Regions from separate parts of the Brachybacterium vulturis genome, predicted to be linked through region 2. Evidence: predicted binding sites of a transcription regulator. Region 2 holds the regulator's gene; each other region holds the start of a gene.
What was found. Region 2 encodes LexA, which represses DNA repair genes until DNA is damaged. Its sites were predicted from a motif close to TCGAACANNTGTTCGA; they were not measured.
Positions count from the first base shown of each region.

Region 1 (5,182 bases), 1.4 Mb from region 2:
GTAGACGGTGCCCGGGCAGGCGACGTACAGCGGGGCGCCGCGTTCGAGCATCGCCCGGATCTGCACCGGGGAGGTCTGGGTGCGCAGCAGCATCCCGGACCCCTCGGGCGCCACGTACAGGGTGTCCTGCAGGGAGCGGGAGGGGTGCTCGGGATCGGCGTTCAGGGCATCGAAGTTCAGCCAGGAGGACTCGATCTCCGGGCCCTCCTCGATCTCCCAGCCGATGCCGACGAAGAAGTCGTTGATCCGGTCCTGCAGCACCGTCAGCGGGTGCGAGGCGCCGCGGGGGCGCAGATCGGTGGGGAGGGTGACGTCGACGGTCTCCGCGGCGAGCGCCGCCTCCTCCTCCGCAGCGGTGAGCTCGCTCTGCCGTGCGGCGAGCTGCTTCTGGACCCGGCCCTTGCCCTGGCCGACCAGCTTGCCGGCGGCGGCCTTCTGGTCCTTGGGCAGGTCCTTGATGGCGCGGTTCGCGCTCGAGAGCACGCTGGCATCGCCCACGTGCGCGATGCGGACCTGCTTGAGCTCGGCGGTGGTGGCGGCCGCGGCGATCGCGGCGAGGGCGGCATCGACGGCGTCGCCGATGGTCGCCTCGTCGATGACCGGAGCGGCGGGAGTCGAGGGGGACTCGGACACGGGTATCGCTTTCGTCCAGGGGGCAGGAGGGTGCATGCGCCGCGGTGCGGGAACTGCGGGCGCGGGCACCGCGGACCATTCTAGGAGCCCCGACGGTCCTCGCGTGCGCGGGCGGTCCGCACGGCGAGACGGCATACCCTCGACGGCCCTCGATGCGCCGCTCACGGCTAGGCTGGCGGGGAACCCCCGACCTCGAAGGAGGCCACTGTGACCTGGACCGTGAAGGGCGTCGTCGCCCGTGCTGAGAAGCAGCCCGCAGAGCTGCTCGACATCGTGATCCCCGACCCCGGACCGCATGACGTCGTCGTCGACATCGCGGCGACCGGCGTCTGCCACACCGACCTCGCCTACCGCGACGGCGGCATCAATGACGAGTTCCCCTTCCTGCTGGGACATGAGTCCGCCGGCCGCGTCTCCGCGATCGGCGGGTCCGTCACCCATGTGGAGGTCGGCGACTACGTGGTGCTGAACTGGCGCGCCGTCTGCGGCGAGTGCCGGGCCTGCAAGAAGGGCGTGCAGCAGTACTGCTTCGACACCCACAACGCCTCGACGCCCATGACCCTCGTCGACGGCACGGAGCTGACCGCGGCGCTCGGCATCGGCTCCTTCGCGGAGAAGACCCTGGTCCATGAGGGCCAATGCACGAAGGTCTCCGAGGACGCCCCCGCCGAGGTCGCCGGCCTGCTGGGCTGCGGTGTGATGGCGGGCATCGGTGCGGCGATCAACACCGGCCAGGTCCAGCGCGGGGAATCCCTCGCGGTGATCGGACTGGGCGGCGTGGGCTGCGCCGCGATCGCCGGCGCGAAGCTCGCCGGCGCCACCACCATCATCGGCCTGGACGTGGACGAGAAGAAGCTCGCCGCCGCGACGGAGCTGGGCGCCACCCACACCCTGCACACCGCGGGCATGTCCCCGCAGGAGGTGGCCGAGAAGGTCCAGGAGCTCACCGACGGCTTCGGCGCGGACGTGGTGGTCGACGCCGTCGGCATCCCGCAGACCTACGAGACCGCCTTCTACGCCCGCGACCTCGCCGGCCGGGTGGTGCTGGTGGGCGTGCCGCGTCCGGGGGTGGAGCTGACGCTGCCGCTGCTGGACGTGTTCGGTCGCGGCGGGGCGCTGAAGTCCTCCTGGTACGGGGACTGCCTGCCCGAACGGGACTTCCCGTACCTGATCGACCTGTTCCTGCAGGGCCGCCTGCCGCTGGACCGCTTCGTCACCGGCCGCACCGACCTCGCCGGCACGGACGCCGCGCTGGACGCGCTGCACGACGGAGACACCCTGCGCACCGTGGTGGAGGTGGCCCGATGACCGCTCGACTCGCACACGCCGTCACCTCCGGCACCTTCAGCCTGGACGGTGAGACCCATCAGGTCGACAACAACGTGTGGGTGCTCGGCGACGACGAGCAGTGCGTCGTCTTCGACGCCCCGCACGACGTGGAGACCGTCGAGGACCTGGTCGGCGACCGGGAGTGCGTGGGCATCCTGCTCACCCATGCCCATGACGACCATGTGCGGATGGCGCCCGAGCTGTCCGAGGCGCTCGAGGCGCCGATCCTGCTGAACCCCGCCGACCGGGAGATCTGGCAGCTCACCCACGGCGATCTGCCCTGGGACGATCACGTCGCCGACGGGGACATGTTCACGATCGCCGGGGTGAACCTCGAGGCGATGCACACCCCGGGTCACTCCCCCGGCTCCACCTGCTACTACTCCGAGGAGCTGGGTGCGGTGTTCAGCGGCGACACCCTGTTCCAGGGCGGCCCGGGCGCGACCGGACGCTCCTTCTCCTCACGGGAGACGATCGAGGAGTCCGTGCGCGAACGGCTGTTCGCGCTGCCGGAGGACACGGTGGTGCACACCGGTCACGGACCGGACACCACCATCGGTGCCGAGAAGCGGGCCGCGCAGGGCGACTGGCTCTGAGTCCCGCTCACCTCGCCGCGTGAGCGGCTCCGGCGCGTTCCGCGTCATGGACGGCGGCGGTCATCTCCGATGGCTGCCGCCGTTCTGCATGCGGTGATCATCCCGCCTGCCGGTCCCCTGCTGCGCCTGCACGTGCACCCGCACCCGCACCCGCACCCGCACGAACGTCACGACGGTTCACGAAACCGCAGTTCAGCACGCATTCGAGGTTATCCACAGCCCCGTCGTGCGTCGGACTCCCCTTGTAGAACAGGACACGTATTCGACGCACCGGCGCGACGGACGCGGCGCGGACCACGAGGGGGGTGAGAGGCGATGGGCGAGTTCGACGAGGATCCGGCACCGCTGCTGCTCGCGCCCCCGAGCCGCGAGTCGGCGGCGGCGTTGTCCCTCGCGGCGGCGCGGCGGCGACGGCGCCGTGCGGCGACCCGTGAGAACGTGCGCCGGGTGAGCGCGCAGCGCTCCCCTCGCACGGCCCGGCTGCTGGCCGAGCTCTGGGACTCCGGCGCGCAGGACTCCCGCCGTCTCGCCGAGCGGTACCGTGCGATCCTCGAGACGACGCATGATCCGCTGGCTCCCGGGGAGCTGTCCCGCGATGCCGTCGCGATGGAGGAGCTGCACCTCTCCCTCGCGATGCGCTGCACTCGGAACCAGGCGGCGAGCATGATCCGTGAGGCCCACCGCATCGGCACGCTGCTCCCCCTCTCCCTGACCCGTCTGGGCCGCGGCGAATTCCCGGTCGCCTGGTTCGAGAAGCTCCTGGAGCGCACTCGAGGGCTCGAGGACGATGCGCTGCGGGTGCTGGACGTCGAGCTGTCCGGGATCGATCTCGCCGTCGCGCCGGAGGCGTTCTCCCGCCGTCTCGGCCATCTGCTCACCGCCGCGATCTCTCGCAGCCGGGTGCGCGAGGACGCGCGTCCGGAGAACCGACGGCGCGTGGTGATGGATCCCCCGCGCCCGGACGGCACCGGATGCCTGCGCATCATCGGCCCGCTCCCCGAGATCCTCGATCTCGCCCGGCGGCTGGACCGCTCCGCCCATGCCGTCCAAGACGCCCAGCGCTCGGCCTTCCTGCAGGGCACACCGCTGCCGGTCGATCCGGGAGGGTTCGTCGAGGCGACCGGGTCGATCCCGCCGCTGGCGCGGGCCTGCTACGACATCCTCATGAGCACCCGGCTCGAGACCGCGGGCATCGAGGTGCCCGCGCCCCGCTTCCGCATGAACGTGACCGTCCCGATGCTGACGCTGCTGGGCGAATCCGACGCCCCGGGGATGCTCGACGGCACGACTCCGATCCCTGCCCAGATGGCGCGGGAGCTCGCCGGGGGCGAGGACACCTGGTACCGGATCCTCACCGACGCCACGACCGGGAGCTATCTCCCCGTTCCCGCCGACCGCTATCGACCCACCGCTGAGCAGCTCGCGCACCTGCTGCTGCGACACCCCACCTGCGCGGTGCCCGGCTGCGCACGTCCCTCCTCCTTGCTCTCCGAGGCAGACCACATCGAGGAGTTCGACCACGAGAGGCCCACCGAGGGCGGGTCGACCGAGGTGTCGAACCTGCATCAGCTGTGCCGCGAGCACCACCGGTTGAAGACCCTCGGGCTCATCGACCCGGTGCGCGACGACGAGGCGGGAACCACCTGGTGGGACGCCTCGGGACTGCTCATGAGCATGCAGGAGGACGGCAGGGAGCTCGCCACCGATCAGGTCGTCGCGGAGATGACCGCCGCCTGGGAGCAGTACGAGGGTGGGCGGCTGATGCGCGCGGCGGCGGCATCCCGCCGGCACCGGGTGGCGGAGCAGGGCCTCGCCCCCGGCGACGAGTGCACCGGACCCGACGGCGAGGAGGGCTGGTGGGTCGGTCATGACGGCGATCTCCACCCGCCCGGTGATCCGCCGCCCTATTGATCAGGCGGACGGGTCCGATGTCGTCGACGCGGGCCGCTCACCGTCGCCGCGCCCGCTCCCGCTCCGACCGCCGTCGCCGCGCTCATCGTCGCCGCGATCGCTGCCGCCCCGACCGCCGTCGCCCCGCAGGCTCGCGAGGTATGCGTTGTACGCCGCGAGCTCGGCCCCGCCATCGCGCTCCGCCTTGCGGTCGTACTGGCGCGCTCGGCGGTCATCGGACTGCATCCACATCGCCGCGACGATGATCGCGTAGCCGACGGTCGGGACCTCCGAGATCGCCCACATGATGGTGCCGCCGCGCACCTGGATCAGCTCGAGCCGGTTCAGCGAGTACATCCCCAGCTGGGTGTACCAGTCCTCCGCGACCAGCCAGGTCGCCGAGACCATGGCCACCCCGAAGAAGGCGTGGAAGGCGAGGGTGACCAGCAGGGTGATCAGCTTCAGCACCGGGTTGATCGGCTTCTGGGAGGGGTCGATGCCGATCAGCACCCAGGCGAACAGGTAGCCGGAGGCGAGGAAGTGCACCGTCATCAGCACATGGCCGAGGTGGTGCCGCATCGCCATCTCGAACAGGGGCGAGAAGTAGAACAGGATCAGCGAGCCGACGAAGATGAACCCGGCCACCGGCGGGGAGGAGACCACACGGGAGTAGCCGGAGTGCAGGGCGGCCAGCACCCATTCGCGGACGCCGCGGGAACCGTCGGTGCGGGGCG
Region 1 covers NZ_CP023563.1:1,773,466-1,778,647, reverse strand. The annotation lists gene pheS (phenylalanine--tRNA ligase subunit alpha) at 1-633, opposite strand, end outside; gene CFK38_RS08010 (S-(hydroxymethyl)mycothiol dehydrogenase) at 841-1,941, shown strand; gene CFK38_RS08005 (MBL fold metallo-hydrolase) at 1,938-2,558, shown strand; gene CFK38_RS08000 (HNH endonuclease signature motif containing protein) at 2,874-4,469, shown strand; gene CFK38_RS07995 (bifunctional copper resistance protein CopD/cytochrome c oxidase assembly protein) at 4,470-5,182, opposite strand, start outside.
Region 1: a site for LexA is predicted at 2,809-2,824, ahead of CFK38_RS08000 (HNH endonuclease signature motif containing protein). Genes of this name have one in related genera too.

Region 2 (5,182 bases):
GTCGAGGCGCTCGCCCCGCATCTGCCCCGCACCCCCACCTTCGCGCTCCTCAAGGGCCGGGCGAACTACCTGTGCAAGCACAAGATCGCCGGCGGCTACCCGGTCGATATCGAACCCGGCGCGCTGTTCGCGGAGGCCTCGGCGGATCCTGCGCGCGGTGGTGGGGAGCGGCTGGGGCAGCAGGTGCGACGCCTGCGCGAATGGGCCGAGGAGACCGACAGCGGAGATCGCGACTCCCTCGAGGACGCCGTCTCCGACCGCGCATGGCGCCAGGTCTCGGTCACCGGCACCCAGTGCATCGGCAGCAGCTGTCCGATGGTGGAGGACTGCTTCGCCGAACGCAGCCGGGAACTGGCCCGGGAGGTCGACGTGGTGGTGACCAATCATGCGCTGCTCGCCATCGACGCCTTCGACAACCACGGCATCATCCCCGACCACGACGTGGTCGTCTTCGACGAGGCTCACGACCTTTCCACCCGTGTCACCAGCGCCGTCACCGATGTGCTGACGCCGGGCATGCTGCGTGGCACCGTCCGCGACCTCCGCGGGCTCGGCGTGGCCGGGACCGCTCTGGAGGACGCCTCCGAGGAGCTGCGCGAGTCCCTCGAGCTCGCTCCCGACGGGCGGGTCATCGGCGAGCTGCCCGAGCGTCTCGACGACGCGGTCACCCAGCTGCGGGTCGAGGCGCGCACGGCGCACTCCGAGGCGAAGGACGCCGGCGACGACACCTCCGCGGGGGCCCGCAAGACCGTCCGGGCGAACCTGCAGGAGATCATCGACGTCTGCGAACGGCTCGCCTCTCCGGGCGAGGATGACGTGGTCTCGATCTCGCATTCCCCGGCCACGGGACGCTCCAGCATCCAGGTCGCGCCGCTCAGCGTCGCGGCGGCCATGCGCGGGGCGATCCTCGAGGAGCGCACCGCGGTGCTCACCTCCGCGACCCTCGCGCTCGGCGGCCGCTTCGAGCCGGCGGCCGGGGAGGTGGGCCTGGCCCGCCGGGATCGGGTCGCCGAGGACGAGCTGCCGCCGCGGGCGGAGACGAGCGCATGGGCCGGGCTCGATGTGGGCAGCCCCTTCGAGTACCGGCGCCAGGGCATCCTCTACACCGCGCGGCATCTGCCGCAGCCGGGCCGGGACGGGCCCTCCCCGGCGATGCTGGATCACCTCACCGAGCTGGTGGAGGCTTCCCGGGGCGGAGCGCTGTGCCTGTTCTCCTCACGCCGCGGCGCGGAGCTCGCGGCCGAGCACGTGCGCGCCCGGTTGGATCTGACGATCGCCGTACAGGGCGAGGACTCGATGGCGAATCTGGTGCGGACCTTCCGCGAGGACGAGGACGCGAGCCTCTTCGGCACCCTCACCCTGTGGCAGGGCGTGGACGTCTCGGGACGGTCGCTGCGGCTGGTCACCATCGACCGGATCCCGTTCCCCCGCCCGGATGATCCGTTGACCGCGGCGCGGCAGGAGCGGATCGGGCGCCATGGCGGCAACGGTTTCATGACGATCTCGGCACAGCACGCCGCACTGCTGCTCGCCCAGGGTGCCGGGCGCCTGATCCGCTCCGACGAGGATCGCGGCATGGTCGCGGTGCTGGATCCGCGCCTGGCGACGGCGCGCTACGGGAGCTTCCTGCGGGAGTCGATGCCGCCGCTGTGGCCGACCGCGGACCCGGAGATCGCCCTGGCGGCGCTGCGCCGTCTCGCGGACGGCTGACCTCGCGGACGACGGAGCGCTGGGCCACTCCGTCCGGAGGGCGGCCAGGGCTGCTCAGACCGCCCGCAGCACCGCCACGACCTTGCCGAGGATCTCGGCGTGATCGCCGAGGATCGGGGCGAAGGCCGGGTTGTGGGGCATCAGCCAGACGTGGTCGTCGCGCTGCACGAAGGTCTTCACCGTCGCCTCGCCGTCGATCATCGCGGCCACGATCTCGCCCTTCTCCGCGGTGCTCTGCGACCGCACGACCACCCAGTCGCCGTCGCAGATGGCGGCGTCGATCATCGAGTCCCCGACCACCTGGAGCAGGAACAGGTCACCGTCACCCACCAGTCGTTGGGGGAGGGTGAAGACGTCCTCGACGTGCTCCTCGGCAGTGATCGGGACTCCGGCGGCGATCCGTCCCACCAGGGGGACGGCCACGGAGTTCGGGATGATCTCGGGCTCCGGCGCGGAGGACGGCGGAGCCGGGGCGTCGTCCGCGTCGGGCATCACCACCTCCATCGCACGCGGTCGCTTGGGGTCGCGACGCAGGAACCCCTTGCGCTCGAGCGACTGCAGCTGATGGGCGACCGATGAGGAGGAGGTCAGCCCGACCGCGTCACCGATCTCGCGCATGGTGGGCGGGTAGCCGTGCGCGGCCACCGCCTCGTTGATCGTCTCCAGGATCAGCCGCTGACGACGCGTGAGGCCCGCGGTGCGCTCATCCGCCGGAGCGTCGTCGCGCAGCGGGATCGGCTGGGGGGTGCTCGGCGTCATCGTGCGGCCTCCTGGCGTCGTCTGTCGGACCCGTGCGGTTCCGTTGTCCTGTCACCCAGGGTAGAGCGGTGCACCCCGGAAGCCAAACATGTGTTCGAGGTTTCTGTTGCGTGTCGCGAGCTGCCCGGGTTACAGTCGCACAGACATTCGATCGAACAGGAGTTCGGATATGCGTACCGATATCGCCACGGTCCTTCCCATCCCGTCGCGGGTCACGTCTCGTCACGACGTCGCTCCTCGAGCGCGCGTTCGACTCGAGCCGACCCGTCGCGGGCGCCTGCTGATCACCGCGCTCGCCTTCGTCCTCGGCCTGCTCGTCGCCGGTGCCGTGCTGCTGTCGGTGGACCTGCCCGCACTGGCGGGCACCGAAAGCGAGCAGCCCGTGACGATCACCGTCGAGGCCGGCGACACCCTGTGGGGCTTCGCCGAGCAGTACGCGCCGGAGGGCGTGAGCGCACAGGAGTTCATCACCGAGGTGCGCGTGCACAACCAGCTGCCCACCGGCCGCGTCACGGCCGGTCAGGAGATCGAGCTGCCGTTCCTGGAGGATGCGGCCCGCTGAGCCGGTCGGGGGCCGGTATTCTGGGCGGATGCACTGCCCGTTCTGCCGCCATCCCGACTCCCGCGTCGTCGACTCCCGCACGTCCGACGACGGCGCGACGATCCGTCGTCGGCGACAGTGCCCCCACTGCTCCCGACGCTTCTCGACGTCGGAGACCGCCTCCCTCTCCGTGCTCAAGCGCTCCGGGGTCAGCGAGCCGTTCAGCCGAGCCAAGGTGATCTCCGGGGTGCGCAAGGCCTGTCAGGGGCGTCCCGTCAGCGATGACCAGCTGGCGATGCTCGCCCAGCGGGTGGAGGAGAGCATCCGCTCCAGCGGCCTCGCGGAGATCGCCGGCGATCAGGTCGGCCTCTCGATCCTGCAGCCGCTCCAGGAGCTCGACCTGGTCGCCTATCTGCGCTTCGCGAGCGTCTACCGGGGCTTCGAATCGCTCGAGGACTTCGAGGCGGCGATCGCACGGCTGCGCGCGGAGATGCCGCAGGACGGGGACCCGGCAGCGGAGTCGAGCGTCTGAGGCCGTCCGCCACAGCGCGGGACGTGTCCGATGGCACGTGATGCGGGCGGAATCTTGCCACATCTCGGATGCGGTGCGGGGGCACCGGCGGATGTGCATAAGATATGCCTCGTGCGCTCATGCAGCGCACAACTGATCGGCGGTCGTGGAGGGGAAGCCACGGCCGCCGATCGCGGTCCGGGGAGGCGGCCGCCGCACTCGCCCCGCCGCACTCGCCCCACCGCACTCACTCCGCGATGCCGGCAGGCAGCTCCCGGGCGTGGACCATGCCGAGATGCTGGGTGGAGCGGCTCATCGCCACGTACAGGTCCCCGGCGCCGTGGGCGTCGATCAGCTCCGCCGGCTCGACGATCACCACGGCGTCGAACTCGAGGCCTTTGGCATCCTGAGCGGTCATCACCGCGATCTCGTCGTCCACGCCCGCCGAGCCCGCACCGATGACCGGCAGCGACCTGCGGGCGCGCAGGGCGCCGACGAGGGTGTCGAGCCGCTCCTGCGCCGCGATCACGGCGATCCGTCCCAGTCGCTGCCCGTGCACCGCCACCACCGCCTCGGCGGTGGCTGCGGCGAGCCCGGTGGCTGGGACCCGCTCGATCAGCGGGCCCCGGTCGCCCTCGCGCACGGAGCTCACCGGCGTCACCGGCAGCTCGTGGGCCTGCGCCATCGCCACCGCGCGATCCATGATCCGGCTCGGCGTGCGGTAGTTGACCGTGAGGTGCTCGACCTGGAGTCGATCCTGGATGTAGGGGGAGAGCGCGGCGGCCCAGGAGTCGGTGCCGCCGGCGGAGGAGGTCTGGGCGACGTCGCCCACCACCGTGAACGATTTCGTGGGCGCCCGTCGCATCAGGGCCCGCCAGCTCATGGGGGAGTGCTCCTGCGCCTCGTCGACCACCACGTGCCCGTAGGTCCAGCTCCGCTCCGAGGAGGCGCGCTCGGCCAGGGTCCGGCCGTCGCGGATGTGGCTGACCTGGTCGGCGAGGTCCTCGGCACGGATGATCCCCGAGGTGTCGATGTTCTCGATCACCTTGCGGGCGTACTCGACCTCCGACCGTCGGCGCTCGGCATCGTCCCGGGCCCGGGCCTCGCTCGGCGCATCGTCCTCGCCGAGCAGCTCGGCGACCTCGTCCAGCAGCGGGACGTCCTCGACCGTCCAGGGGGAGTCCTTGGGGCGGACCAGCAGGTCCACCTGAGCCGCCAGCGACCGTGGGGCGGCCTCCCGCAGCCGCTCGGGACGGGAGAACAGGATCCGCAGGAAGCCCTGCGGGGTGTAGGGGAGCCAGGCCAGGTTCAGCTGGCGCTTGACCTCGGGATCGTGGCGCAGATCCGAGAGCAGGTCCGGGCGATCCTCGGGGATGACGGTGTGGCCCTGTCTGCGCAGGGACTTCTCGTAGCTCTCCACCAGGCGGTCCATCGCTGCACGGACGAAGACCGCACGGGCGGCGTTGTGGGGCTTGTGGGACGCTCGGGCCTCGCGCCGGGCAGAGCGGACCGCGTCCGGCGTGAGGGTGATCGGGGTGCCGTCGATGCGCAGCTCGACCTCGGCCTGCGGGATCACCTGACGCTGCCTGACCGCTCGGCCGAGGAGCTCGGCCATGGCGGCATCGCCCTTGAGGCGGGCGGTGGCGTCCTGGTCATGCAGG
Region 2 covers NZ_CP023563.1:3,154,193-3,159,374, reverse strand. The annotation lists gene CFK38_RS14175 (ATP-dependent DNA helicase) at 1-1,710, shown strand, start outside; gene lexA (transcriptional repressor LexA) at 1,765-2,469, opposite strand; gene CFK38_RS14165 (LysM peptidoglycan-binding domain-containing protein) at 2,639-3,031, shown strand; gene nrdR (transcriptional regulator NrdR) at 3,060-3,542, shown strand; gene CFK38_RS14155 (HelD family protein) at 3,769-5,182, opposite strand, start outside.

Region 3 (5,182 bases), 990 kb from region 2:
TGCTCACCGAGTCCGTGGAGTTCGCCTCGCTGGGGCTGGTGGTGATCGACGAGCAGCACCGCTTCGGGGTGGACCATCGCCGACGGCTGCGCACCAAGGGCCCGGCGGGTCAGAGCCCGCACGTCATCGTGATGACCGCGACCCCCATCCCGCGCACCGCGGCGCTGGCGACCGTGGGCGACCTCGACGTGCTCTCCCTGCGCGAGAGCCCCGGACTGCGCGCCGGGGTCACCAGCTTCGTGGTCCACGAGAAGCTCCCGAAGTGGGAGCAGCGGATGTGGCAGCGCGCCGCGGAGGAGATCACCGCGGGCCGCCAGGTGTTCGTCGTCTGCGCCCGCATCGACGAGGACGATGCCGCCGACGACGCCCCCGCCCCGCCGGAGCTCGACGAGAACGGCAACGAGAAGCCGCCCACGCTCGAACCGGCCCGCGGAGTCACCCAGACCGCGCAGCGCCTGGCAGAGCGTCCCGAGCTCGCGGGCGCCCGGATCGGCATCCTGCACGGCCGACTGACCGGCGAGGAGAAGCAGGAGGTGATGGCGCAGATGGTGCGCGGCGAGATCGACCTGCTGGTCTCCACCACGGTCATCGAGGTGGGCGTCGACGTGCCCAACGCCTCGACGATGATCGTGCTGGACGCCGAGCGCTTCGGCGTCTCCCAGCTCCACCAGCTCCGCGGTCGCGTGGGCCGCGGCGAGCACGCCGGCATCGCCTTCTTCGACACCACCGCGGAGGTCGGCGCGGAGCACTCCCAGCACCTCCGGCGCATCGCCGAGGCGGTCGACGGCTTCGCGCTCGCCGAGCTCGACCTGCGCCGCCGCGGCGCCGGCGACCTGGTGGGGGAGGAGCAGTCCGGACTGCAGCGCACGCTCAAGCACCTCGACGTGATGCGTGATGCCCGCGTCATCGAGCAGGCCCGCGAGGACGCCTTCGCGGTCGTCGCCGCCGACCCTGATCTCGCGGCCCACCCCGCTCTCGCCGGTGCCATCGCGGACCGCCTGCGGGACGCCGACCCCGACGTGGAGAGGAGCTGACATGCCGCGCATCGTCGCAGGCAGCCTCGGTGGCCGCACCATCCCCGGCCCGCCCGGCAAGGGCACCCGCCCCACCTCGGACAAGGTCCGCGAGGCCCTGTTCAACCGCCTCGAGGGCTGGGGCGCGCTCGCCGGCGCCCGGGTGCTCGACCTCTATGCCGGCACCGGCGCGCTCGCCTTCGAGGCGCTCTCCCGCGGCGCCGCGCACGCCCTGCTCGCGGAGCTGCACGGCCCGACCGCCAGGCAGCTGCGCCGCACCGCGAGCGAGCTGGGTCTGGGAGGCCGCGTCGAGATCCGCGTCGGGAAGGCGGCCGGCGTCGCCGACCAGCTCGCGGCGCAGCGCACGGCGCAGCCGGCAGCGCCCGCCGCGACCCTGGTCTTCCTCGACCCTCCCTACGACGTGCCCACCGAGGCGCTCGAGCAGCTGCTGCTCACCCTGCGCCCCGCACTGGCCGATGACGCGCTGGTCGTGATCGAGCGCTCCTCGCGCACGCGCCCGCTCGAATGGCCCGAGGGGTGGGCCGACGACGGCACCAAGACCTACGGCGAGACCGTGCTGCAGTTCGGCGGGCCGGCCTGAGGGCCGGCTCGGGGCGCATCGAGGCGCCCGATGATCGTCCACGGGTGAGCGCACAGGCTGTCCACAAAATCGGCGACCGGTTGCGAAACGAACTCTGATATGCATTGTCTGCGACGCTGACGATGACCAGCAGTATCTCCGAGGAATTCTCCATCGACGCCCCGTGAGGACTCGCAGTCGGCGCGCAGGATCACTTTTATGACCTCTGGGTATCCACACGATGTGCAGACAATGTGGAAAGATCGACGGTTCCTCCACGCATCACAGTTATCCACAAATTATCGCAATCTGCTCGCACCCTCTGGCGCGAGTCGAGCGGGTGTTCTAAAATGAATGCATCTGGTCGAGAGGCCGACCCGCCGGCGCAGAAGCCGGCACGCAGGATCGACGCCGAGGTCAGGGAGGGGGGAACCATGGGACGCCATGCCGGTCCCTCCGCCATCCCGCCCGGCCCGGAGCGCTCCGCCTCCCGCCCCGATGAGCCTCCGCGGAAGCCGGTGCAGTCGCGCACCCCGCTCACGGCGCAGGCGCTCGTGGACCGGGCCGATGTCACTCCCCACACCCCCGAGGCCGAGACCGTGCTGCGGATCTTCCACCGGCGCCGGCAGGAGCATGCCGCCTTCTACGTCGCCGAGACGCGCGATCTCGCCACCCTGTGGTCCGAGGAGGACGAGGGGGACGAGAAGGCCCTGCACGCACTGGCCGCCTCCGTGGGCATGCGGGCGAAGCTCCACCGCGGCGAGGACCGTCTGCGTGATGCGCATGTCGCCGTCACCGATCTGCCCGCCTGCTTCGGACGGGTGGAGAGCGGGGCCCTTCCCGTCGAATGGTTCGAGTGGCTGATCCGCAGCGTCCTGCATCTCACCGCGTACCAGCGCCGTCAGGTCGACGAGCGGGTCGCCGCATGGCAGCTCGAGTCGATTGACGTCGAGCGCTTCTACCGCGAGCTGCACACGCTGGTCGTGTGGTTCGGTCGCGCCGCCGTCCAGGAATCGCCGCAGGAGCAGCGCTCGGTCTCCCTCGCCTCCTCCCCGGACTCCGACGGCACCGCCTGCCTCATGATCCGTGGCCCGATCCCCGAGATCACGGCCTTCGGGCAGCGGCTCGACGCCGCCGCCCGCGCCGTCCAGGATGCCCAGCGCCACGCACTCGAGACCGGGGCCCCGATCCCCTTCGACCTCGACGGGGACGCCTCCCGCGAGGGGCGCCACCTCTCACTGGCGGCCCTGCAGTACGCGATCGCGGTCCGCTCACAGCTCGACACCGGAGCTGTGGAGGTGCCCGATCCTGCCTTCCGGATCTCTGTCGTGGTGCCGGTGCTGACGCTGCTCGGTCGCTCGAACGCCCCCGCGACACTGGACGGCACCATCCCGATCCCGCCTCGTATGGCGCGCGAGCTCGTCGCCAAGGCACCGGCCTTCGAGCGGGTGCTCACCGACCCCGTCTCGGGGGATCACCTGCCCTCGGCCTCCCGCACCTACCGCCCGTCCGCGGCGATGGCCGAGAACCTCCGGCTGATCGATCCCGTCTGCGCGGTCCCCGGCTGCACCCGCAACGTCATGACCGTCGGGGAGATGGACCACATCGAGGAGTTCGACCTCGAGAATCCTGCTCGCGGCGGTCCCACCTCCGTCGAGAACCTGCACCGCATCTGTCGCACCCACCACCGGATGAAGACCGCCGGTCTGCTCGATCCCGAGCGGGACGAGACGACCGGGACCACCCGCTGGCGCATTCTCGGGGCAGCGGTGTGCGATGTCGCCGCGAACACGGACCTCGTGACCCGCGAGCTCGGCGGCCGCCTCCGGGAGGCCTGGCAGAGATACGCCGACGACCTCGAGTTCGAAGCGCTGACCCGGACCGGCTTCTTCGACGAAGCGCGCGCCGAGGACGCCGACCGGGACGAGGCGTACCGGTGGGGATGCCACCTGATCGACCACTACTCCCGCCCCGAGCACGACGAGGCCGACGACCCGGGCCCGCCACCGCTCCCGCCGCCGCCCGGTCACGAGCCGCCGCCGTACTGACCCTCGCCGTGCCTCGTGCTCCCTTCCCGTCCCGGCAGCGTTACCCTGCACCGATGACACTCTCGCTCGCCGACCTCGACTGGCCCCTGCACACCGAGCGGCTCGAGCTGCGTCCGGGACGCACGGAGGACGCCGCGGCCATCTGGCCCTGGTACCGGCAGCCCGAGGTGCAGGAATGGACCACCACGCTCAGCCCCACGCTCGCGGCGCACCAGGAGCACTGGGACGCAGGGCTCGGGTCCGCCGTGGTCGGCCTGCACCAGGGCGTCGTGGTCGCCGTCGGCAAGGTCGAGCGGCAGGACCCCTGGTCCCAGACGGACATGAGGGACCGGGCCGCCGGCCAGCAGGTCGAGCTCGGCTGGGTCCTCGACCTCGCCGTGCAGGGCCAGGGGCTCGGCACCGAGTTCGCGGCCGCCCTGCGCGACCTCGCCTTCGACGGGCTCGGTGTGCGCCGCATCGAGGCTGCCTGCTTCGCCGAGAACCTCGCCTCCCGTCGTGTCATGGAGAAGATCGGGCTGCGGCTCGAAGGCGTCTTCCGCGAGGAGTCCCTGCACCGCAGCGGCCGCTGGCTCGACGGCATGAGCTACGCACTGCTCGCCAGCGAGCACCACGGCACCGATACTTGAGCCATGAGCACCCTCACCGCCACCTTCACCATCGACCTGACCCCCGCCGAGGTCCTCCTCGGCGCCGCCGACCGCTTCGACCTGGCCAAGACCTGGACCGGGACGGTCGCGGGCACCTCGCGCGGCGTCATGCTCACCGCCGGAGACCCGGCGGCCGGCAGCGCCTCCTACATCGCCACCGAGACCTTCGAGGGCACCCTCGACGGTCGGGAGGGCACCCTCACCTTCCAGCAGCTCGGCACCATGGCGGGCGGGGAGCCCGAGCTGCGCTACGTCATCGCCCCCGGCTCGGGCACCGGTGATCTCGTCGGTCTCACCGGCACCCTGACCATCGGCACCATCGACGAGGACGGCACCCACCACGTCACCGTCGAGCTCACCTGAGACGTCCAGCCCCGGCGCACTAGAGTGGCGCCATGAGCACCGTCGTCCTGCCCGGCTCGTTCGACCCCTTCACCCTGGGGCACCTCGACCTCACCCGCCGGGCCGCCGCGCTCGGCCACCAGGTGATCATCGCGGTCTCCCACAACCCCTCCAAGCAGGGGATGCTGGGCCTCGAGGCGCGCACCGGCGCGATCACGGGGACCCTCGTGCAGGAGGGCCTCTCCGGTACGGTCGAGGTGCGCACCCTCCCCAAGGGTCTGCTGGTCGACTTCTGCCGTGAGGTGGGTGCCCGAGCCGTGGTGCGGGGGCTGCGCTCCCAGCTCGACCTCGCCTACGAGGAACCGATGGCGCGGATGAACCACCACCTCGCCGACGTCGACACTCTCTTCCTGCTCACCGACTCGGCCTGGTCGCACATCTCCTCCTCCCTGGTGAGGGAGGTCCACGCCCTCGGCGGTGACGTCTCCGACATGCTCCCCGGCCCCTCCCTGGAGGCGCTGCGCACCGCCGCGGCCACCTCCTGACCGACCC
Region 3 covers NZ_CP023563.1:2,160,124-2,165,305, forward strand. The annotation lists gene CFK38_RS09680 (ATP-dependent DNA helicase RecG) at 1-1,034, shown strand, start outside; gene rsmD (16S rRNA (guanine(966)-N(2))-methyltransferase RsmD) at 1,036-1,614, shown strand; gene CFK38_RS09690 (HNH endonuclease signature motif containing protein) at 2,028-3,641, shown strand; gene CFK38_RS09695 (GNAT family N-acetyltransferase) at 3,695-4,267, shown strand; gene CFK38_RS09700 (DUF3224 domain-containing protein) at 4,271-4,651, shown strand; gene coaD (pantetheine-phosphate adenylyltransferase) at 4,684-5,175, shown strand.
Region 3: a site for LexA is predicted at 1,926-1,941, ahead of CFK38_RS09690 (HNH endonuclease signature motif containing protein). Genes of this name have one in related genera too.